DNA from 3 places in the Paenibacillus sp. J22P143 genome. Region 2 is predicted to be linked to each of the others. Evidence: riboswitches for the same ligand, from Rfam matches in the RefSeq annotation. Region 2 holds a riboswitch; each other region holds the start of a gene.
The links. Region 2 has a riboswitch for cyclic di-GMP ahead of AC58PQ_RS16545 (PilZ domain-containing protein). Riboswitches for the same ligand answer to the same signal wherever they lie in the genome.

Region 1 (8,059 bases), on a different contig from region 2:
GAACTGTTGGGAACGCCATGCGCTCCAAAACCCCATGTTCTTCAAGATGGCGCAAAATATCCGTGAGGGATTTTGGGCTGATGCCCGTAATTTGACGCTGGAGCTCTCCGAAACGCTTCGTTCCACAGAACAATTCACGAAGGACAAGAAATGCCCATTTACCGCCAATGACTTCCAGTGTTCGTTCGATTGAACATTCGATTTCTTTGGGATTTTTGGGAACATAGTTGCTGAGTGGAGCTACTTTTTCATTTTCAAGCGTTGACATGAGATCGCTTCCTTTCATCAAAGTCATAAAGGATACTTACTTAAAGGTAAGTAAGTTAACATTTTGTAATAAGGGAGTATTAGTCACACTACTATGTATTTTAAAGTTCCTTATGGAATTTGGCAATAGAAGGGCAGAATAGGACAAGGTTGATTTCGTGCCGTAGATTCTTTACAATAGAATTAAAATTTATTGTTTCAGGAGATGTGTACATATGAAAGTCAAAATTTCTCGTAATGCAGCAAAGGTACTTCAATTGGAGCTTAATAAAGAAGAAAACAAAAATTTGTTGGTTCGTGTGCAAGTGACGCATAAGCATGGTGATCATGCTCACTATGGTTTGGGTCTTGATGATAAATCAGCCAATGATATCGTGGTCAACACGGATAAAGGAATTGATGTTTTGTTGGATCAAACGGAGCCGCTTCTAGACGGTATTCGAATTGACTACTTCTACACACCAGAAGAAGGCTTCATGATTACTAACCCAAGCAAGGGGAACCACGGAGACCACTAATGCGGAATGATATACGCATTTGTGATAAATGCAAACACATGAAGGTGAAATCGGCACTTGCCAAAATAAGTGCCATTGCACCGGACACGGAAGTCAAAGTTGCGTGCAAGTCGTATTGCGGTCCATGTTCGCGGTTCGCATTTATCTTTATTAATGGCCGATACATTACGGGCGCAACGGAAGACGAAGCTATTGAAAAAGCGAAGAAATATGTGAAATGAATAAAAAGCATCCGTCCGAATTAGTAGGACAGGATGCTTTTTCATTTACGCTGAACTTAAGAATGAACGGGTGATTTTTCCAACAGTTTTTGAATTTGTCGTTCAATTTTGCGAGGTGTCGTCGTTGGAGAGAAACGTTTGATCACATTCCCGTTGCCATCCACTAGAAATTTGGTGAAATTCCATTTGATGCCGGACCCGAATAGGCCAGATGCCTTACTCTTCAAATAACGATACAACGGATGGGCATCCGCGCCATTCACATCGACCTTGGCGAATAACGGGAAATTAACGCCGAAATTAAGTTGGCATGCTTGTTCAACCTGTTTATTATCGCCAGGTTCCTGATCTCTGAATTGATTGCAGGGAAAGCCTAGGACACTAAAACCTTGATCTTTGTAGGTGTCGTGTAGTTCTTGAAGCCCTTTGAACTGTGGAGCTAATCCGCATTGTGTCGCGGTATTTACAATGAGTAGGACCTGATTTTTGTATTCACCAAGTGATTTCTCTTCACCGCGAATGTTCTTTACTTGAAATTGATGAACGCTCATAGGGGCACAACCTTCCGTCACTAGTATTTCGCGCAATTTAATTGTACACAATTTTAATGAGGATGAAAAGCTATTTTTTCAACAGATTGTCAAGAGCGCCTGCTAGTAAAGGAAAACGCCACACAAATCCATGCTGCTGCAGGACACGAGGTATCACCTTCTGACCTTCCAGAAGCAGAACAGAAAGTTCTCCAAAAATCAGCTTCATCATGAAAGCGGGAACTGGAAATAGATTTGGTCTTCGCAGAGCTTTCGCAATCGCGCGTCCCAAATCTTGATTAGTAACGGGATTTGGAGCCGTGGCATTCACGGGACCGATTATCGCGTCATTTTGCACACAGAAATCGATCAATCTCACCATGTCATCAATATGTATCCACGAATGCCATTGCCTGCCGCTGCCAACGGTGCCGCCTACGCCAAGCTTATAGGGGAGTGCCATCTTGGGAAATGCACCTTCTTTATTATCCAACACAAGTCCAACTCGAACCTTCACGACCCGTGTACCTTGGATAAGATCAGCAGCTGCCTCCCACTGTTTGACTACGTCAGCTAAGAAGTCTGTATTTCGATAAGGACTGTTCTCGTCAAAGGTGTCCGTCTCGGAGATGCCGTAATAAGACATACCAGAAGCATTCACAACAACCTTAGGCTTAGGATCTAACTTCGCAACAAGCTTGGCTACACGCTCCGCTGCCTGCAAGCGGGATTGAACAATCCGCGTCTTGGCCGCGGCTGTCCAACGCTGACTAACGGATTCACCAGCCAAATTCACAATGGCATCAAGTCCTTCAAGGAGTTCAGCATTGTTCTCCAACTCGTCCCATGTTAATGTTCGGATACCATGAACCTGCTTCGAGGAAGAGCGTGATATATTAATGAGTTCATGACCTTGTCCCAACCAGAACGAAATTAATCGTTTTCCAATAAACCCGCTGCCGCCTGTGATCGCTATTTTCATCTCAAGCACCTCCATATCGCCATTATAAAACCTCCACCCAATAAATACCATCTGAGAGAAGGCGTATATGAAAAGGTAAAGTTCCTAGTTCGAAAATACGACACAATCCACCCATTTCATGTATAATTGGAATTCGGCGTCTATTAATTAACCGTAGGGCAATTCTGTTGTCAGCGAGAGGAGTCATCGTATATGAATCGTATCCGTCATTTTTTTCAATCCTATCATCCAATCGTACATACGCTTATCTTAGGAACAGTCATGGCTCGGGCTGCGTCTTCTATGAGTTTACCGTTTCTCGCGATCTATTTGGCTAAGCACTCAACTATGAGTCCTGGACTTATTGGTATCGTAATTGGCATGGGTGCTTTGGCAGGCACATTCGGCGGGTTTGTTGGCGGCACGTTGTCAGACCGATTCGGACGGCGCGTGATTATGCTCGCGGCTCTCTTCGGATGGGGATTCGTATTCCTTGGCTTCGGAGTTGTCAAATTACCGGTCTTATTTATGCTGCTGGGTATGCTAAATGGACTTTGTCGTTCTTTCTATGAGCCTGTGTCTCAAGCCTTAATGGCCGATTTAACAGAGCCGTCCAAACGGTTACAGGTATTTTCACTCCGGTATATGGCGATTAACGTTGGTGTGGCTGTAGGCCCTTTGCTGGGGGCGTTCTTTGCGACATTGAATGGATCCTTGCCATTCCTGCTCACAGGTATCATCTATTTAATCTACGGTGTGACGCTTTACGCACTGCTCATTAAGTTCGGCATTAAGAAAATCGAAGGTGAGAAGAAAGCACTCGTTACTTTTAGTTCGGCATTAAGCGTCATTCGTAAGGATGTCACCTTCCGATTGTACATTATCGGCGGAATTATCGGAGCCATCGGATATTCGCAGGTTATGGTCACATTATCACAGTACCTTCAAAGGGATTTTGCTGATGGGGTCAAAATGTTTGCGATTCTCATGAGCGCCAATGCCATTGTCGTCATTGCGATGCAGATACCGCTGGGGAAATGGGCTGAAAAGTATTCACCTTTAACCGCCATCGTTGTTGGAAACTTGATGTTCGCTTTAGGCGATATCGGATTTGCCTTTTCGCATTCGCTCACATGGCTCATTATATCGATGGGAATTTTCACTTTTGGTGAAATTCTGAATTATCCTGCCGCGAACATGTTGATTGATAAGCTTGCCCCGGAACAAATGCGTGGAACGTATTATGGCGCTCAAACGCTAACGAACATCGGACATTTTATGGGGCCATGGATTGGCGGATTTTTATTGGTATCTTATGGTGGTAGTACGCTGTTTCTCGTGATTGCTATGTTATCCTTGGTGGGTTCCATTTTCTATTGGAGAGGCACAATACGTCAAAAAACGGTGAAAATATCGTCGAAAATGCAAACATTTTGATGAATTTCGTAAAATTAGTTCCTATGAACTATTCGAATTCAAATCGCCATCCCTTATCCTTGAGAGTATAGGATGTATCGTTTCATTCACGGCTTCAACTAAAAAGATTCTGCACGCCATCTCGACAAAGGCAAAGCTGGCGAAAGCCAGTGACGCAAAGCTACAGGGGCCTTACTTCTCCTGCAAAGGACAAGCAGCCAGCCAGCCGCCGAACGATTGGGAATTCACATCAGAACCCCTCTAGTCGGTTCACTACGGTGGGTTTTTTTCTCTGTCATAGCGAAACAAAAAAACAAATCTCAACAATTTGCACAAAGGAGACCCTAGCGGCATGAAATCGAACAATCAATTGCAAGAGGAACAGAAAGCAACCTCGTTATGCGGTAACCATGTTGCACGTTTGGTGCCATCCACGGATGGACCTAAGCTCATGATAAACCGAGAAGAATATGCATTAAAGGAAGCCTGTTGGGATGTCGAAATGTTCCACGGAAGAAATAATAGCATTCTCATTTTCTACTGGAAAGGTGAAGTAAAGCTTTCTGTGAAAATGCCACCGATGGCTCAGATCGAAGGCTTTTTAACAAGACTATTTCAATGTTTATCATCCAAATTAAGAGCGGTTCAGCCTATCTAGGTGAATCGTTCTTTTTTGTTGTTGTTCGAGATTTTCTAATTGTCACTAGGTCGTTATGAGCGCTCGAAGCATTTTTATGTTCATTTACTTGGACTCACGGTCATTCATGAAACCTATCGCGCCGAAAGAGACTCGTATAAATTGGATTTGCGTATTGGGCATACGGAGCAAGAAATAGAATTGTTCTCGTTTCCGAATCCACCTTTACGTGTGAATCAACCAGAGGCGCGGGGCTTACGACATTTGGCCTTCGTTGTTGCTGATATGGATCAAAGTGTTCAAGAGCTGGAAAGTAAGGGAATCGCGGTTGAACCTGTGCGAGTGGATCCAATCACAGGGAATCGCTACACGTTTTTTGCTGATCCTGATGGGTTGCCGTTGGAGTTGGTGGAATATGTGGAATAATGGACGTAACCAGAAGACCGAAGAGGAACCCAAGTTAGCGATGCCCAAAGGGTGCCTCTGGAGCGTTCTACTGTCTATCCCCTTGTGGGCGCTGCTGATTGATGTCATTTGGAAACAATAAATCCCTCAAAGTGCTCGGTCTGTCTGCTGCTGAATAGCAAAGAGATGAGTGGCATTTGTGAGGGATTTTGTTTGTTTAGGTGAGCTATACGTAGCTAAATACGGTACGTAGTGGTACTTCAGTGTTAGTCCAATACGCCGGAGTTAAGAATTCGAATTTTAACGTCTGGCTTAATCGTGATCTTCGGATACTGCTCGCGCCACCAGTCCTTGCCTTTAAACTGCTTCGGATGATAGGCAGCAAACTCATGCCCAAGCTGCAAGATATCGCAATTGCTCTTTTGCAAGGTTGCAATCACGTTAGATATCCTCGCAGTTAGATCAACTGTAATTTCCTTCTCCAACTCTATAAGCATAGGTTTCGTGTGTTTTTTTAATTCAAGCCCAGCCTCGATCAATTTAAGATCTAGTTGTAACGAGATGTTAATTTGGCTAAGACCGTCGTGATTAGAGATAATCTGGAAATCTCGTTTGGCATGCTTGATCACAGTCATATAATTTTTTTCACCAATTTTACCAGAGAGCGACTCGGAATTGCCTAGAACGCCATACATTAGAACGGTCAGCTGGGTATCTTCAGGATTCAGGTTGACGCCTGTATACGTCCCGTCTTTAAACAAACCGGTACCTGCAAGACGAGCACCGTTCCCATAAGGTTCGAATCGGTTAAGTGCGAAGTCGTTCATGAATCGTTCTCCCCCGAGTATATATTCGAGTAATTGGTTTGAAGGGATTTTTCCTCTTTTTATCTCACCATCCAATAAGCCAACTAAAAAATCCGCTGGAGTCAGATCTTCTTTAAGTTTTTTCGTAGCCAGCAGCTTGGAAAGATCGCCGTCATACATCGCTAGATAGCCATATAACGGATTGGCTCTAAATTGACCAGTAATATTCAGATAGTTCAGCGGCTGATCTTTGGCAAATCGGGTGCTGATTAGAAACAACCTGGTCTCCAATACATGAAGAGCTCCAGGCATTTCCTTGTTTGTATTATTTACGGCGTCATAGAGGTTTTCGCCTTTTGACGCAAGGTATAAATTATTCGAGGTGCCTCCGCCTTGAGAAACATTCTTAAGCGAGGAAATAACAAAGCTTACCTTGAGCTGTTTGCCGTCACCATCGTAATCGAGCCCGATAATGTCGGCAAATAGCATCTCCTTTAGTTGAAGCTGATCCCAGCATCCTGTTAGCAGCAGGCAAATGATTAGTGCTGTAATTACTCTCTTCATATCTCGCTCCTCCCAGTGCCTCGTAGTCCAGAAATCAAGAGCAGAACGACTGGTAGAACGACGATCAATATGATAGAAATGACGTCCTGAATCGAGCCATACCGCAAAATGGATAAACGCTCCTCTACAAAGAAACTTCCAATGAAACAAACACATACAATTGCCCATACCCAAACATGCTGCTTGCCCAGACCTTGACTGCGTATATGCAGCAATGCTTTAACAGCCATAAAGAAATAGACATAGATCGTTGCCGATACTATGCATGCGTAGAAGATTAGGAACAAGGTATCAATACTCTGTAAGATGTCAATCTTATAGTTCTTTAGAATAAAAATGATTGGCTCTGGAATAACGGAGAGCTGTTCCAAGCTGAACTTCATAGAGCAGATCAGGCAGACCACAACATAGAATATGGTCGTGCTGCCGTTCGCCAGCAACATTGTAAAAAGCAGCTTCTTTTTGCTTGAGGTCTGCACGTACGGGTAGGCATAAAGGAGCAGATCATAGCCTACATAAGCGCTAAATGCAAAATATACTCCCTTCAAAACCGGTAACCAGCCGTCAGGCAAAACTGGCAACAAATTTTTGATGTCAAGTCCATAGACTCCGCTTATAACGATAAGCAAAAAACTAATGTAGGCGAATAACATAAAGGTTTGCGATACATGAGCTAGCTGCTTTAGTGATGACGTTGCCGCATAGCCGCACACGACAAGAAGCATAAGAGTGATTATCGATTTAGGCGTGTCCACAAACAGCCATCTTCTTAATAGGTCGGCATAAAGCAATGTCAACAGGAGCCCTGAAAGGCCGTAATAGCATGCATATACCATATTGATGCAAGATCCAATCGGTTTGCCGAGAATAAGCGGGATATAGGCAAAGAAGTTACGCGCCGGATATCGGCTGCCTAGCCACCAAATCAGCACGATGCCTACTTCTGCGACCAGTCCGCTTAGCAATACCGCGATCCAAGTATCATGACCGGCTTTTCCAACCAATGCATGGGGGAGGGATATGACTTCGGTTCCGAGTTGGGCCATGATCACGAGCGAGATCAGCTGTCTTCCAGTGATAGTTTCTTCCTTCCTCAACGCTTCCAACTCCTTGGATTCCGTATCCTTGTTCGATTGCTTGGCGCCGTATCTCCCGGCCGCTTGGTCAGGCACCAAAGCGGAGCACGAAACAGCGTATCCTTCATATCACTTAAGGAGAAGGGCGGTGTATAGTATGGGAGTCCCATCGTAGTCATTTGGCATAAGTGTATACAAAGCATCATGAAGAAGAAGGTAAGGCCAAACAAGCCGAATAACGCGGAAAGTAGGAGCGCAGGATAGCTTAACAGGCGAACCGCGGTGCTCATCTCGTACGATGGCAGGACGAAGGAGGCCAATCCCGTTAAAGCGGCTACGATAACCATGGTATTGGACACCAAATTGGCTTGGACGACCACCGTCCCGATGACAATACCGCCAACTACGCCAATTGTTTGGGCGACGGGACTAGACAGCCGAATCGTAGCTTCTCTTAAAACTTCAAGCATGAGCATCATCGCAAGCGCCTCTAAGACCGGAGGAAAAGTAACGTATTTTAGTGAGCTCTGCAACGTATTAACGAAATTAATCGGCAGCAGGTTTGGATTAAAGGAACTGACCCCCACATACAGGGCAGGCGCGGCAAGCGTTATTAAAAAGCTGCAGATTCGTAATAGCCGAAAGAAAGTGCCTATCA
Region 2 (8,059 bases):
GAGCAGCTCGGTCTCCGGCCGCGGGATCAGCACGGCCGGCCCGACCTCAAACGGAAGGCCGAAGAAATCCTGCTCGCCGGTGATATACTGCACCGGCTCACCCGCGGCCTTCCTTGCTACCAGCTGGTCCCACGTGGCGACCAGCTCTTCGGGCATCGGTTCCTGCCACCAGCGGAACAGGAGCTCCGTGCGCGTGCAGCCGCCTAACAGGTGCTGCAGCAACAACTCCGTGCAAGACGAAGCCTCCGCCACGCCTTGCTCCCCTAAAAAAGAAGAAGCCTTCACAAAGGCTTCTCTTACAGTCATTTTCACAGTCGTCATTACATCGCCTCTAAGGCATCGGATTGTGCAGCAATCGTTAACGCTGACACAATTTCCGCCATATCGCCGTTAAGAACCGTTTCCAAACGGTGCAACGTCAAGCCGATGCGGTGATCGGTAATACGGCTTTGCGGGAAGTTGTAGGTACGAATACGCTCTGAACGGTCGCCCGTTCCGACTTTGCTTTTACGCTCGCCGGCATATTTCGCTTCTTCTTCTTCACGCAATTTATCTGAAATCCGCGTACGAAGTACGCGAAGCGCTGACTCTTTGTTGGAGTTCTGCGATTTACCATCCTGACACGTTGCGACGATACCCGTTGGTACGTGCGTTACACGTACAGCGGATTTCGTTGTATTAACAGACTGACCGCCCGCTCCACTGGAACAGAATGTATCTACGCGAATATCCGCATCATGAATCACGACCTCCACATCTTCTGCTTCCGGCATAACAACAACCGTCGACGTGGATGTATGGATCCGTCCACCGGACTCCGTTACTGGAATACGTTGAACACGGTGCGCACCGCTCTCAAACTTGAGCTTGCTATAAGCACCTTTTCCCGTAATCATGAAGATAATCTCTTTGAATCCGCCCAAATCATTGACGGACGCATCGAGAATTTCCGTTCTCCATCCTTGACCATCTGCATAACGCGTGTACATCCGGTACAGATCGCCTGCGAACAGCGCAGCTTCATCGCCGCCTGCCGCACCGCGGATTTCTACGATAACGTTCTTATCGTCATTCGGATCCTTCGGCATCATCAGAATGCGAAGATGTTCTTCGAGTTTAGCGGATTGGTCGCTAAGCTCATCGATCTCCATTTTGACCATTTCACGCATCTCATCATCCAGCTTCTCGTTCTGCATCACTTTCGCTTCAGCTAGCTGTTCACTCACGCTCTTATATTCATTATAAGCATCATAAGCTTCCTGAAGATCAGATTGCTCTTTGGAATACTCTCTTAGTTTCTTCGTATCACTCGTTACATCCGGGTCACACAATAACTCGCTTAGTTTGTCATAGCGGTCCACAATGGACTGAAGTCGATCCAACATAGGGGATCACTCCTTTCTCTATTTTATAAATCATTAAACATTGAAACGGAAATGCATAACGTCGCCGTCATTCACCACGTACTCTTTACCTTCAAGACGCACTTGGCCTTTTTCCTTAGCACCAGCCATCGATCCTGCAGCTGACAAATCGTTGTACGACACAACTTCCGCACGAATGAATCCACGTTCGAAATCCGTATGAATCACGCCTGCCGCTTGCGGAGCTTTCGTTCCTTTACGGATCGTCCATGCTCTAACTTCTTGCACGCCAGCTGTGAAATACGTGTACAAGCCTAGTTTTCTATATGCTGCTTTGATCAATCTATTCAAGCCGGACTCTTGAAGTCCCAACTCTTCCAGGAACATCGCTTTTTCTTCTTCTTCCAGCTCAGCAATTTCGGATTCAACCTTCGCGCTAATGGAAACGACTTCGTTGTTTTCTTTCTCAGCGAATGCCTTCACAATTTTAACGTATGCATTGTCGTCCGCAGTTGCAACTTCATCTTCACTCACGTTTGCCGCGTAGAGCACTGGCTTCATCGTTAGCAAATGAAGATCGCGAACTAGCAGGCGCTCATCTTCTGTCAAATCCAAGCTGCGTGCTGGCATATCGTTATATAAGGCTTCTTTGATACGTTCCAAACACTCAACCTCAGCAACCACCTTCTTGTCGCCGCCTTTGAGGTTTTTGCGTGAACGCTCGATCTTTTTATCAACCGACTCAATGTCTGCCAAAATCAATTCAAGATTAATCGTCTCGATGTCGCCAATCGGATCAACTTTCCCAGAAACGTGAGTAATATTATCATCCTCAAAACAACGCACAACATGCACAATCGCATCAACTTCACGGATGTGTGCTAGAAATTTATTTCCAAGGCCCTCGCCTTTGCTCGCACCCTTAACTAAACCCGCAATGTCAACGAATTCGAAGGCCGTCGGCACGATACTCTTAGGCACAACGATTTCCACCAGCTTCTGCAATCTCTCGTCTGGTACTTCAACTACCCCAACATTCGGATCGATCGTACAGAACGGATAATTCGCAGATTCTGCCCCCGCCTGTGTAATTGCATTAAACAATGTCGATTTTCCTACGTTCGGTAGACCGACGATACCTGCTTTCAAAGCCATTGTCGTTACAACTCCTTAATTTTCGAAAATCATCCTTCTTATTATATAGTACTTGGAGGGCAAAAAAAAGCCTGCAAGCTATCGATTCGCCGCAGACTTTTTTTCCATTGCTATTTTGAACTCGTCATCCCGCTTTTGCACGAAGTACGTTTTGATCTGATTCCGCAAAATAAAACCGCGCAGCGCATTGCTTTGTTCAGCGGGAACGCTTTCAAAGCTAGCACCATAATAATAGGTGTCCTCTAGCTTTTCTTTCCTTATAATTTCCAACTGACAAGGCATATCGAAGCCCAACTCTAATTGCACGTAAAGTGTACATTTTATATGTAGAATCTTATCAATCATGCCATTGTCGTCTATCGTAAAACCGATACCATTCATCGAAATATTTTTAATTGAAATATCTATCGGGGTTTCAAGCTGTTGGGGCTCCTTTTGATTCGCATTCTGAAATTCGAGGATCTGACCAAATCTTCTTACATTGACCCTTGGGAATTCCCGCTTCTCCGCGAATCTTCTGCGATTCTCAGGTGGATTAATGACAATGAGCGAACCTGGTTCTCTGGCGACAACGGTCGTATGCACGACGAATAGCCCTGATTTGGTATACATCGTAATCTTCACCTTGTCACCCAGTTGGAACACATCATATTCCGGTAGTTCAATTTCCATAATGTCCCCTTGGGCATAGGTCAGAATACCCGTGGATACGAAATCATCCTTCCCTACAACAGCCCGGCAATCGATCAATACTTCCGCATCGTATCCTTCTTTACAACCATATCGCTTCAAAGCATCCTGCTTCATCGCCATGCTCACCTACACCTCGCCCTTTATTGATGGATGTTCATGTATGTTTCCGCACAAAATAGACTGCCCCACAAGAAAGGGACAGTCTATCACCTTAATCAATAAAAGCATCGATTGTCGGTAACCAGACTGCCATAGTTCATTAGAACCTTAGACCCTCAGCTTTGCGTCCTTGCTTTTCAACAAGTTTGCCATTGTCGAACCTTGCTATGAATGTTATGTCGTTCATCATTTATGGTCTAAAAGACCCACTGTTATCACCATTATACGTAGCCTAGTTATTTCTTTCAACTAAAATCCTTGCATGAGCCCTGTTTTTATTGTATGAATGTGTAGTGGAATGAATATCCACAGGTTTACAAGTTATCCACATTGTTATCCACAGCTTGTTAACAACGAATATTTGTTCGGATGTTTATACACATGTGGATAGACTATTATTGCGAGGTGTCCCCCTGTGGATGAACATATCCCCTGGATGAAAGAAGCGATCGGCGAGGCACTGAAGGCCGAAGCAATCCGTGAAGTACCGATCGGCGCCATCGTCGTCCATCAAGGTCAAATTATTGGCCGCGGTTATAATTTACGTGAAACAACCTTAGATCCTCTCGCGCATGCGGAGATGATTGCGATTAAGCAGGCAAGTGAGCATTTACAGGCTTGGCGTCTTCTAGACTGCCAGCTCTATGTGACGCTGGAGCCTTGTCCGATGTGTGCAGGTGCGATCGTGCAAGCACGTATTCCTCAAGTGATTTACGGAACGGTAGATCCGAAGGCAGGCTGTGCGGGGACGTTAATGAACTTGCTGCAGGAGGACCGGTTCAATCACCGGGTCGATGTGGTAAGCGGCGTTTTACAAGAGGAGTGTTCCACGATGTTGACGCAGTTTTTTCGAAAATTGCGCGGGAAGGCGTAAAACCTTCCTTACTTTAACTGGATCGAACGTACGATGAAGAAGATAATTGTGCCAAACAGCATCAGCAGCAGGAAGCCCAGGATCCATACGTTAAGATCAGCGATACCCTTTTTAGCGCTTTGGACAACAGACCATTCAATGAAGCCAAACAGAATTACAATCATCGCTTTTAAACTGTTGATAAATAAACGAGCATTCTGGTATTGTCCATGGGCATTCTCGGTCGTAATTGGGGACGGATAATTATACACATGAGGGATCTTGCTTAGGAGAGTCAAGCCAACATAGACGATAACACCTATGAGTGGTAAGGCAATCAAACTCATCTTATTCCCCCAACCATCGATATCCCCTTTACCGTTAAAATGCATCGGAATTCGCTCTGGCAAGGCATGCCATTCGTAAGCTACATAAGCGATCATACTTACGATCACTAACAGAGAGATGACATCAAGAACTGTTTCAGCTTTAGTTCTGGGCAGTTGAATGACGGGACGATTCTTCACGTGGCACCTTCTTTCTATCGATTTATAAAGAATTGTAGTAAATGTTTATACTATTCTTTATTCACTATGTACATTCCTTGCTCAAATGAAACCTTCTTCATGTCCATGGGCTAAAATGGTTGCACCTCCAAAACATCTCGTGTTAGAATGACGATACTATGCGCCCGTAGCTCAGCAGGATAGAGCAACAGTTTCCTAAACTGTAGGTCGTACGTTCGAATCGTATCGGGCGCGTATACCTTATATTTTAAGGCTAAACCATGTAAACACTAAGACCCTCCATTGGCGACAAACCAACTTGGAGGGTTTTTTCTATGTCCAAAGCATCATTCCTAGGCAAAAAACGAATTATGTCAAGAGATACCAGTTCGCAGTCAAAAATCTATCAAGAATTTTTAAATGGTGAAATTGAAAAAGAGTCATGGCTTGTTATGACACAAGCCATGACTCTTTTTCGAATTATTTCTTAGTTTTCAAGAACTCGTCAACTTGTTTTTGAAGTTCAGCGATTACTTTGTCTGAACCTGCTTTTTTCATTTTATCAATGAATTCTGCATATTTTTTTTCAGAATCAGTAACTGCTCCTGTTTCAATGACAGTTCCAGTGCCAGCATATTCTTTAACAACCGCAGCAATCTGTGCAAGTTCTATTTTAATTGGATCAAGATTAGGCTTATAACCAAGTAATGGTGAAACTGTAGCACTGGCATTCGCGTCTTGCCAAATTTTCGTGTAATTAGCTGGATTAGCTTGTGTTTCGAAACTGTTAGCTACATTACCAAGATTCCATGGAAATGCGCCATATTTTGCATCTGCTGTTCCTTGACCTGAGTAACCAATGGTTTCGATTTTATTGTCGCCAATTTTCTTGTAATGTTTGCCTTCAATACCCCATACCAAAAGGTTATATAGATCTTTCCCTTTAGCAGTATCTAACAAATTAATAAGCTGCATAGCACGCTCAGGGTTTTTAGATGTTCTTGTAATAGCAAGGTTTGTGCCATCAGACAAATTGGAGATGGTATACTTCTCTTCCATTGGAATAACCTGAATTGGGAAACCATATCTTGTTGACTCTGATTTCGAAACATCTTCGATACTGCCAACCATCGTATGGAACCAAGCGACGTTTCCATCTGGCTTACCTTCATCTTGTCGCTGATTTTGCAAGCTCAACATATCTTTACGGATATATCCTTTGGCAAACCAATCCGTCATTGTTTTGATATAACGTTGCTCATCAGGTGTGTCATACAAATTGATTACCTTTAGGCTCTTCGGATCTTTCAAATCGCCTACTAATTTGAAAGATGGTGTAATGATATTGTGATGCTGCATACTCGTAAGTACAGCTGGGCTAAACCCTTTGCGTAATTGATTGTTCTGTTTCAATTTCTCTAGGTAACCTTCGATGACAGCGAGAGATTCCTTGGAGACAGGACCCGTTTTAAAGAAAGTTTCTTGTGCTACTTTCGGATCGATGTATCCTTTTTCGACAAACTCTTTCGGTACACGCAATGCTGGACGGTTATCTACGGCTTGTGAATAATTTGGAATGGCATATAATTTGCCATTAACACGGGCGCGGTCTAGTACCCAGGCAGGAAGCTCTTTCTTAATTTCTGGCGCATATTTATCAACGAGGGCATCCAATTCAATATAAGAACCTTTGTTGACCTCAGCTGGATAATCCAACGCATATCCTGTCCATGCGATGTCAATTTCCTCGGATGCAGCGGCCATTAACTTCCACTTTTCAGGGTATTGTACGCTAGTAAAGGGTACGAATTCTACCTTCGTGTTTGGCAGAAATGTTGCCAATTTCTTGTTAAACTCATCATAAACCTCTTGTGAATCCGCTTGCTTACCTGGACCCACCGTAATAAACTTCAATGTAACTTGTTTTGCTGCCACTGTTGCAGCAGGCGCTACACTCGTAGTAGCGGATGGCGTGTCGGCTGTTACACCGCAACCAGATAGGATGATAGCCGTTGTCATACTTAGAACAATTGTCTTGCTAAATACAGTTTTAAGCGGTTTCATTTTTTTATTTCCCCCTTTAATCTCTCTATATGCATACGACAAGTTTGGAACTTATCGTCCGACCCTGAGCTGTAGTATATAACATACTAAACACGATAATCAACCAAACGTTGTTCATCAATGTACAAAAAAGCCATTGTATTTTTAGACTGAGATACATTATGATATTAAGTGCGCCATTGATTCCAAGAAACTGTTGGAGTGGCAAGGGTTTAAATGTTTATTATGGTTATCTATCAGTCACACAGTTTCCTAAACTGTAGGTCGTACGTTCGAATCGTATCGGGCGCGTATAGTTTTTTAGACATACATACGTACAAAGGGATTACAACTCAGGTTGGCAATCCCTTTCTTTGTTATGTACTCACAATCGAAAGGAGTCCTCACTCCGATGACAACTCGCTCTATTCCATCCTATCGTATCCCGCTCTTCTGTGTGGTCACGATGCTCTTCTGGATGTCGATGTACACTAGCGTTCCGATCATGGCGCCTTACGTGGAGTTCCTCGGGGGAAGCCATCAGCTGGCTGGCTGGATTGTCGGCATGTACGGCATCTCACAGATGCTGCTGCGCATACCCGTAGGCATTATGTCGGATCGATTTCATAAAAGAAGACTGTTCATCACCTTCGGCCTTCTCTTCACCGCCATTACAGGGCTGGGGCTGTGGTTCACGCACGATTTTACGTGGATCTTAATCCTCCGAGCTCTTGCAGGGGCAGCCGCAGCGACTTGGGTTGATTTTACAGTGCTATTCACGAGCTACTACAAGCACGAGGAGTCTACCAAAGCGATCGGAACGATCTCCTTTTTCAACTCACTTGGTCAGGTGCTCGGCATACTTAGTGCGGGATGGGCAGCAGACCAGCTAGGGTGGGAATCCGTGTTCATTCTAGGTGCGGTGCTGGGCCTGCTCGGCATGGTCGGTTCCTTTTTCCTTATCGAAAAGGTAGAAAAAGACGCGCCCAAAATCACCCTTCGCGGGATCGGTGACGTGGCGACAGATCGCACGCTGCTATTCGTTTCACTGCTCGCTATTCTGTCTCAAGTGCTCATCTTCGCTACGGTGTTTGGGTTCACACCTGTTTATGCCACGCAGCTTGGCGCGGATAAATTCTCGCTCTCCCTGCTCTCTTTATTCGCTAACGTCCCTGTAGCGCTTGCCTCCTTGTTCGGTGGACGACGTTGGTCGATCCGGTACGGAGAGAAACGCATGGTTGTAGTTGGCTTTCTACTTATGGGCATTTTCACGTTTACGGTTCCGT
Region 3 (8,059 bases), on a different contig from region 2:
CATCTATCTAAGGGGTGGAGTAGGACCAAGAACGGATTCGCTTGAATATATTTGTATTGCTTATTACCCTTCGAAGCATATAGAATTATGGTCAATGGAATGAAATTAAAAATATTAAGAGCATTTTCTAAACTACACCGTCTGTTAAATCTTACGATAAAACTTCGATGACCTGAATCAACAGGATGGTGAAGTTTTGAGAGCTACAATTATTGATAATCAGAGGCTTGCTTCTCTTCATAATGGATTATGCAAATATTAAGGAGTGGAACCCTGATGATAAAAAGAAATCTTTCACTTGTGTGCATCTTCCTAGGATTTATTATGTTGCTCTACCCGACGGTTAATGATCGTTATGAGAGCTATCAGCAACAGAAAATATTGAAGCAATGGCAGGAAAATATAAAGCATATCGATCAGGTTGCACCTGTGACTGATGCGGCGGTGGACTTTATTCCTTCTCCAATTTCGGCAGATGTGATGTCTTTGAATAGCCAGCCCAAACCTCTCATCTCAGAGCAGACATCTACCCCGGCCTCTATAATGCAGAAAAATATTGAGGGTGTTTTAGTCATAGACAAGATCAATCTGAAGGTTCCGATTCTAACGGATGCAACAGTGAACAATATGAAGCTTTCCGTAGCCAGCATCGCCAATACAGGCAATGTAGGCGCTATAGGAAATTATGCTATTGCCGGCCATAGGAACCTTACCTATGGAAAGAATTTTAATAGATTGGATGAAGTAACTGTCGGTGATTTGATCGAAGTGGATACGGTGAGCAAAAAGTATTTGTACAAAGTGCAAGTCAAGCAATACGTGCTTCCAGAAGATGTTTGGGTTCTTAAAGGAAACGGGAAGGATCGTGAGATTACGCTGATTACCTGCCACCCTATGGAAAATCCGACACATCGGATCGTCGTTAAGGGGATATTAGTAGAGCCAGCGGTATGAATAATTTAACTAATTAAGCCAACTAGCATATGATACCATAGCAATATTTAGAAAATATGACTTCGGTGCTCTTCACCGATAAAGGCAAATCTAGCGAAAGCTAGAGACGCAAAACTAAAGGGCCTTCCTTTGCATTTATGCAAAGTTGGCAGCCAGTTACCGAAAGGGGAGTTTTTGTGTTCAAAAAAACCTTGTTAATGACGATGCTTGCTGCACTTCTCCTGATTCTTACACCGAAAGGAACTTATGCAGCGTCCGCTCCATCCATCACAGACAAGACTTATTTGGAAAAGGGAATTATTACACTCAACTACTCCAATGATAAATACACGAAAGCCATTGTCCGTATTAAAAAGGGGAACGTCATGTACGACTATAATCTAGTAAAAGGGGCTCAATACCCCCTGCAATTGGGAGACGGCACTTACAATGTCCTGATCGCAGAATTAGTAAGCAACAACAAATATAAAGTAGTCGCGCAAGAAAGCATAAATGTGAAGATGGAAGACGAAAATGCAGTATTTTTGCAGTCAATTCTGCTTTTTAACTGGAACACGGATACGCAAGTCGTCATTGAGGCGAAAAAATTAACTGTGGATGCCCAGTCGGATTTGGATAAAATTGCAACAATTTATTCGTACATAACCGAAAATTTCGAATATGATTTTGATAAAGCAAAATCTGTAGAAGCTAGCTACATTCCTGATCTGGATGAAGTTTACAATGCCTCGAAGGGAATCTGTTATGATTATGCAGCTGTCTTCGCAGCTATGGTTAGAAGTGAAGGAATTCCTACACGTTTAGTTATGGGATACGAAGTAAGTGCTCCTGATACCTATCACGCGTGGAATCAAGTTTTCTTAAAGGATAGCAATGAATGGGTAACTATCGATACGACGTACGATTCCGCTCGTGTTCAAGGCGGACAAGCTACACCAATGCTTAAGGATGCGGCGGACTATATAATTACTAAAATTTATTGAAATGATACGTTCTATTTCGAAGTTTAATAAATAAGGGCCTGAATTTGAATCCAAATGCAGGTCCTTATTTAATTATTTATTTATAGCTCTTGTTCAAATTATGTTCAGGTTACCGTGAGATTCTTGGATTATACATTGGTGGTCACGAGAGTGCTAATGGCTGGCGAGACGTTCTAAATGACTGCTTTCTTTATCCATCGTCCCGATGGGAAAACCTACCTGATCCAAACTCCTTGACGCTTCCAGAATAAAAGTTGTAACTTCTTTATAGAGTCGGATGAGAATGGAGTGTTGAAAGACAATGTTGTTGAAAAAGACAAGTGCTCTGATGATCTCACTTATGATTTTCATGCAGGGGATATATGGAATCGGCTTTATGATTCCAGCTAATGCAGCCACCGCGATTTCAGGCAATATCATTGATAGCGTGACAATGGCTGTATACGACGATGAGGGACATAATGTGACCGATAACGTTTACGAACAAGGTTCCAAGGTGCAGGTGAACTATACCTGGTCACTACCGAATGACCATGGTTACGGTAACGGGGACACATATACGTTCACACTGCCGCAGCAATTTCAACTTTTTAATGATATCAGCGGACCTCTTACGATCGATTCTGAGAGTGTAGGAACGTTCAGCGTAAACTCGGATAATCATCAAGTTCTCATGACCTTTAATGATTCCATTCAGACTCATGATTATGTACATGGCATCATGACTTTCACAACGAAATTCGATACGCAGATCATTACAGGAAGTACGACTCAAATTATTAAAATTCCGATTCGCAGCGGAGAGCAAGTTTTTTCAATTAACTTTAAGCCGAACGTCACCTCAACAATTGAGAAAAGTGGAGTTCCGCAAGGTTTCAATGCCAAAAATATTGATTGGACCGTGGATGTGAATAAGGCGTTGAATTCCGTAGAGAACGCGGTCGTAAACGACCCGATTCCTACTGGTCTGTCCGTTCCAGTTACCGTTGCTGTCTATGATCTGGACGTTAAGCTGAATGGTACAGTGACGCAGGGAGCTGAGTTAGATTCAAGCAAGTACACAGTGGCTATGACGGGAAAAACTTTGACGGTCAATTTTACAGAGAGCCCTATTCGAACAGCATATCGTATTCAATATACGACACCGGCTACTGACTTTGCATCATTTGTCAACACCGCAACGTTTGAAGGTGCAAACAAAACGCCTATCAGCGCAACTGCAACTGTTGCAGTGCAGCATGGGAGCGCTTTAGAAAAAGAGTCGACGAGCTATGATTCAAGTACACAGACCATAAATTGGGCAATCAAATACAATTACAATGAAAAGACGATTGCCCAAGCGGTTGCCGTTTTGACAGACTTGTTCGATGATTCCCAGGAGTTGGTTGCTGACTCAGTTCATGTTTACTTGGTTACACTGAACGCATCCGGTGCTGAGTCATTGAGCAGTGAATTACCTAGTACTCAATATACAGTGTCTCCCGCGTCCGCGACTGGCAAAACTGGATTCAAACTGCAATTCAATAATCAGATTACATCGGCATACAAAATCGCGTATCAAACTAAGACAATCGAACGTGTTGTCGAAGGTGCAACAATAACGAATAAGGTTACTATCGAAGGTGGAGTTAGCGAAACGGCCGTTCGTGCCATTAATCAAGTGGTTATTGTCAAGAGTGTTGGAGTAGTAGACTACCAGGCTAAAACGGTAGCATGGAACATTGCTGTTGACGATGATAGCCAGCTGATGAACAGCGTTGAACTTACAGACGCTTTTCCTAATCTAGGGCTCAAATTCATACCAGGCTCATTGATTATTAAAAAAGGTAGCACAATATTGAATAATCCCGCTGATTACTCAGTGGACAATGCTACTCCAATTGATCAAGGCATTAAAATAACATTCAATAGTTCTCTTTCTGGACCGGTCACAATCAGCTACAATACGGAATTCAATAATGATTGGATCAATGGCAACACATCAGATTTCAAAAATGATGCCACAATCGACTGGATTGACGGCTCTGCCAACTCGCAGACGAAAACAGTTTCTGCAACGTTTGTCCCAAGGAATGAAGTGAAGAACAATGGATTCAAGTTTGGATCGTACAATGCAGTTACGAAACGAATTTCATGGACCGTTGGGGTAAACTATAACGGTAAAGCTCTTACCACAGCTGAAGTTCAGGATATTCTAGAGTCGGGTCAAAAACTAGTTGAGGGAACTCTTAATGTGTACAACATGAACATCCCAGTCAATGGTAATCCTTCGCTAGGAACGATCGTAACTAACACCTATAACTATTTAGTTGGCAATGACAATAAGCTAGTTGTGACATTCTTACAGCCCATTACTACGCCATATTATATCGTCTTTAATACAAGTCTTGCCGGTGAAATAATCGATAATCAAGTCAGCAATACGGCTAAATTGTTTGACGGGACTAATAATCCAGTATCCAAGGACCTGAAGGCTTCTGTTATCATCCCCCACGGGGGGGAGTATGTTAACAAGGACGGCATACAAAACGGCGACAAAATTAACTGGACGATTAATATGAATCGCGGACAGTCTACAGTAGCAGATGCGAAAATCATTGATACTCCAACAGGCAACCAGCTCTTATTGCCAGATTCGTTCCATCTATTTGCAACAAGTTTAGCTGTTAACGGTGACGTGTCCAAGGGAGCGGAACTGACCAAGGGCACGGACTACACCTTGGTTTTCCGGACTGATGATGATGGCAAGCAGACTTTCGAGTTAAGCTTCTTGCATCAGATTACTACCGCGTATATCTTAGAGTATCAATCGTTGATTGTTGCCAACGACCATGATTCGGTCTCGAACGCAGTCAGCTTTAGCGGCAACAATGTGACTACAGGGACTATAGCTACAACTAAAAGCATTGTGGTCGGTGTCTCAAGCGGATCCGGCACAGGCACCGGTGTCAGAGGCTCGCTAACCGTACAAAAAGTTGATTCAGCTAACAGTACTTTACTGCTAAGCGGAGCAACCTTTGAATTGTATAGGAAGACTGGTTCGACACAGTCACTTATCAGTACATTGACAACGGATTCGACAGGTAAGGTCGTTTTCAAGAAGTTATTATCAGGAGACTATATTGTTAAAGAAACAGTGGCTCCAGCTGGGTACGTGCTTGATTCAAGCGAGCATCCAGTCACAATTAATTCAGTGTCAGGCTTCAGCTTAAATGTAACGAATGCTAAACAGGGATCGTCGGGAACGGGGGGAAATCAACCAACTCCGACTCTGTTCAAGTTAACACTGACACCATCGCCATCGGCAGCACCGAGTACGAAACCAACATCTACGCCGACGCCGGTATTACCATCGCCAACACCATCGCCAACTCTGTCCACAGATGATAAAACAACGGATAAGGACACACCAATTGAAGTAGACATTGATGTGCCGAAGGGAGGTATTCCGTCCATCAGCAAAAAACCGGAGCTCGGAAAAGTAACAATAGATCCGGATACTGTATCTGACAAAGAAACACCAGGACAGACACTTCCTAAGACTGGGGAAGCCAGCCATTTGTATGTTGAAATAGCAGGTGCCGCTTTGATTCTTTTAGGAGTCATTCTGAGAAAGAGATTACTGAAGAGCAAATAAGTTAAAGGATTTCCAATTGAATTACGCTCCACAAACTCTTTCATTTTCGTGAATTGAGATGTATTCAACCTTTTCCTAATGAAATGTTTTGTCTTACATTCGTCGTCGAGCTTGATCTGCGCTTACTCTTGTTCCAAAACCAGTCATTTCACTGGTCCCATGCTTTCAATGGTCACCTTAACGGAGACGTGAATGTCCGCCTTTGACAGCGCTTCTCCCCAATGATCCTCCACTTTCTTGAATTGACTATATTCGTGGGCCCGAGCGTAGAGACCAAGCCCTATCGGATCAATTTTATGCTTTTGTATGCTTTTGATAAGGTTCTCGAATTGCTTTTGCATATGTTCAGAAATCATTTTCTCTAACTCTTTTCCATTCTTTCGTACATCAAAAGGGAATAAAAGTTCAGTAAGAGCGGCTGGCATATTAATGTTGATATCGAATCGAAACTTGTTCTGCTTGTACGAAGTTATTATTTTCGCTTTCATTCCTTGAACCGAAATACTTAAATGGTCTGTATGGAATGGACCGCTCTTCTTTTCGCCAGGAATCGGAAGTGTAAAGCTTACTGATTTCTTGGCGTTTTTATTCAATATCTGAAGTAACATGGTTTCTTCTACATTCAGCGAGGTCGCATATTTCCCTTTATGATCCAGCAGCGTTACACCAGCCAGATTGATCCGTTTGGCCTTGTCCAACTGAATTTTGGAAATATAAGGCGTCACTCCCTTCTCATACATTTGCCAATGCAGCTTCTGCAGCGTTGTTTTTGCCGTTTCCGATCTAGCGCTCTTCGTATCGACCATCCCCCGCAATAATAAAGGCAACATCGGCTGATCTTTCGGATGAAGGTATACAATGTCGGAAATAGATCCATCGACAACGATGATTCTGGGTGTTAATGGATTTTTCATATCACGAAAAAAGACATCAAGTATCTGGAACCAGTCCTCATGTTCCAAGATACGTTTCCCGATAAGTATGACCTGAACATTTCTGCCTGTAATAACGCCAGGCGCAAATTCATCTTGTTGCTCTCTCGATTGACGAATCGTTTGCGATTTCACTTCAATTTCTATTGTTTTCTTCTTGATATCTCTGCCGTATGAAGGGCTATTCATAAATACAAGCAGGTTGCCTTCATTATCAAGATCCATGCCAAGTGCAAGGGAGTTAGTGGAATCTTCCATTTCCAACCGGTCGCTGCACCCTGGAGCGATAACAATAATCATGATAATAATCAAAATGTACAGCGGCCGCTTGTTCATATGTGCTTCCTCCATCCCAAATGATCATGTATCCATAAATAAAGGAGTAAACAACCAGGCACTAAGTACTCAACAACAAAACCGATTTGTCTAAGAAGCGTATTCATCTTTTCGCTTTGAAAAAAATTAGGCATGAAGAAATACGTGCCCACAGCGATGAAAAGCCAAAGCAGCCGCAAATGATTACGGTGGTCCTGCTTTCCGATTAGCCAAGTTGTGCAAAAAACGCTCATGTACATCGTGGGTATCCATGACAATGAAAAGATAAGTAAATAAAACCCGATAAATAGCACTTCGAATCTTGATATGATCTTAAACTCGATAGCTCTCAATACATTGATCGTCGGTTCGTTGTACATGATAATTTCATCTGGACTGAAATAGACGAAACAGATCACCGTTATGAACAAATATATGAGCATCGCCAGTGTATACGAGATAACGATTCCTGCTGAGGCCTTCCGTTTGTTTTTGAGAAACGGATACAAAATAAACGTGGTCGAAAACCCTATATGATAATATAAAGTGCCGGGTAAAGCTGCGAAAACAGGTTTCCAACCTTCTTTAAGCACAGGAAGCAGACGGAGCCAATGAGCGTCCTTAAGCGGAAGCAAATAAACGAAGGGGATCCAAAGAGATAGGAGTATAATCACTTCCACATACCTGCCCAATATGCGTGGTCCATTCCGCACAATGACATAAGTGGGAACGAGCAGAAGAAGCATAATGATATAAGCTGGGGTTTGCTGCAAAAGGTATTGCTTTGTAATCAATATTGTATATACGAGACCTGTGTATCCGTAGTAAAAGAGATAGAGGGCAAATAGGACAGCTCCGACTTTGGCTGCCCATTTGCCCAAATAAATTGACAATAGATCTAACAAGGTACCATCTGGGTACCTCTTCATCACTAGTATGACGATCAGACTCGCCACTATGGAGAGGACCCAAACGATGATGAGCGTAATCCAGCCTGCTGTGCCTGCCTTCTCGGCTAATACTCGCGGCAGCGACAAAAATCCGATGCTCACTACCATACCAAAGTTGAGAAGGATATACTGCATAAAGGTGATTTCATTCAAGGCATATTTTTTCACTTGTTGTGGTCCCCCTAGATGGCTGTTATTTCATTGTTCCCATAGCTCCGATAATTGTTTTCAAGGAAACTTGAATGTCCGCTTTGGCCAGCGTTTCACCCCAATGATCCTCCACTTTCT

Region 1: linked by a shared signal. The riboswitch ahead of AC58PQ_RS06795 (hypothetical protein) and the one ahead of AC58PQ_RS16545 (PilZ domain-containing protein) in region 2 are both predicted to bind cyclic di-GMP.
Region 3: linked by a shared signal. The riboswitch ahead of AC58PQ_RS24325 (transglutaminase-like domain-containing protein) and the one ahead of AC58PQ_RS16545 (PilZ domain-containing protein) in region 2 are both predicted to bind cyclic di-GMP.

Annotation. Positions count from the first base shown of each region.
Region 1 is NZ_JCAUAQ010000002.1:700,292-708,350, forward strand. Features, by position in the region: gene AC58PQ_RS06765 (winged helix-turn-helix transcriptional regulator) at 1-268, opposite strand, end outside; gene AC58PQ_RS06770 (iron-sulfur cluster assembly accessory protein) at 483-785, shown strand; gene AC58PQ_RS06775 (YuzB family protein) at 785-1,006, shown strand; gene AC58PQ_RS06780 (glutathione peroxidase) at 1,063-1,557, opposite strand; gene AC58PQ_RS06785 (TIGR01777 family oxidoreductase) at 1,628-2,518, opposite strand; gene AC58PQ_RS06790 (MDR family MFS transporter) at 2,711-3,934, shown strand; cyclic di-GMP riboswitch class I at 4,054-4,147, shown strand; gene AC58PQ_RS06795 (hypothetical protein) at 4,266-4,571, shown strand; gene gloA2 (SMU1112c/YaeR family gloxylase I-like metalloprotein) at 4,611-4,976, shown strand; gene AC58PQ_RS06805 (hypothetical protein) at 4,966-5,097, shown strand; gene AC58PQ_RS06810 (Ger(x)C family spore germination protein) at 5,222-6,325, opposite strand; gene AC58PQ_RS06815 (GerAB/ArcD/ProY family transporter) at 6,322-7,422, opposite strand; gene AC58PQ_RS06820 (spore germination protein) at 7,419-8,059, opposite strand, start outside.
Region 2 is NZ_JCAUAQ010000011.1:12,033-20,091, reverse strand. Features, by position in the region: gene prmC (peptide chain release factor N(5)-glutamine methyltransferase) at 1-321, opposite strand, end outside; gene prfA (peptide chain release factor 1) at 321-1,385, opposite strand; gene ychF (redox-regulated ATPase YchF) at 1,419-2,519, opposite strand; gene AC58PQ_RS16545 (PilZ domain-containing protein) at 2,598-3,332, opposite strand; cyclic di-GMP riboswitch class I at 3,446-3,532, opposite strand; gene tadA (tRNA adenosine(34) deaminase TadA) at 3,808-4,245, shown strand; gene AC58PQ_RS16535 (DUF1648 domain-containing protein) at 4,254-4,751, opposite strand; tRNA gene AC58PQ_RS16530 (tRNA-Arg) at 4,912-4,985, shown strand; gene AC58PQ_RS16525 (hypothetical protein) at 5,066-5,221, shown strand; gene AC58PQ_RS16520 (ABC transporter substrate-binding protein) at 5,211-6,794, opposite strand; tRNA gene AC58PQ_RS16515 (tRNA-Ser) at 6,968-7,085, shown strand; gene AC58PQ_RS16510 (MFS transporter) at 7,186-8,059, shown strand, end outside.
Region 3 is NZ_JCAUAQ010000026.1:2,440-10,498, forward strand. Features, by position in the region: gene AC58PQ_RS24320 (class D sortase) at 277-954, shown strand; cyclic di-GMP riboswitch class I at 1,028-1,118, shown strand; gene AC58PQ_RS24325 (transglutaminase-like domain-containing protein) at 1,131-1,937, shown strand; gene AC58PQ_RS24330 (collagen binding domain-containing protein) at 2,239-5,574, shown strand; gene AC58PQ_RS24335 (Ger(x)C family spore germination protein) at 5,718-6,842, opposite strand; gene AC58PQ_RS24340 (GerAB/ArcD/ProY family transporter) at 6,839-7,939, opposite strand; gene AC58PQ_RS24345 (Ger(x)C family spore germination protein) at 7,965-8,059, opposite strand, start outside.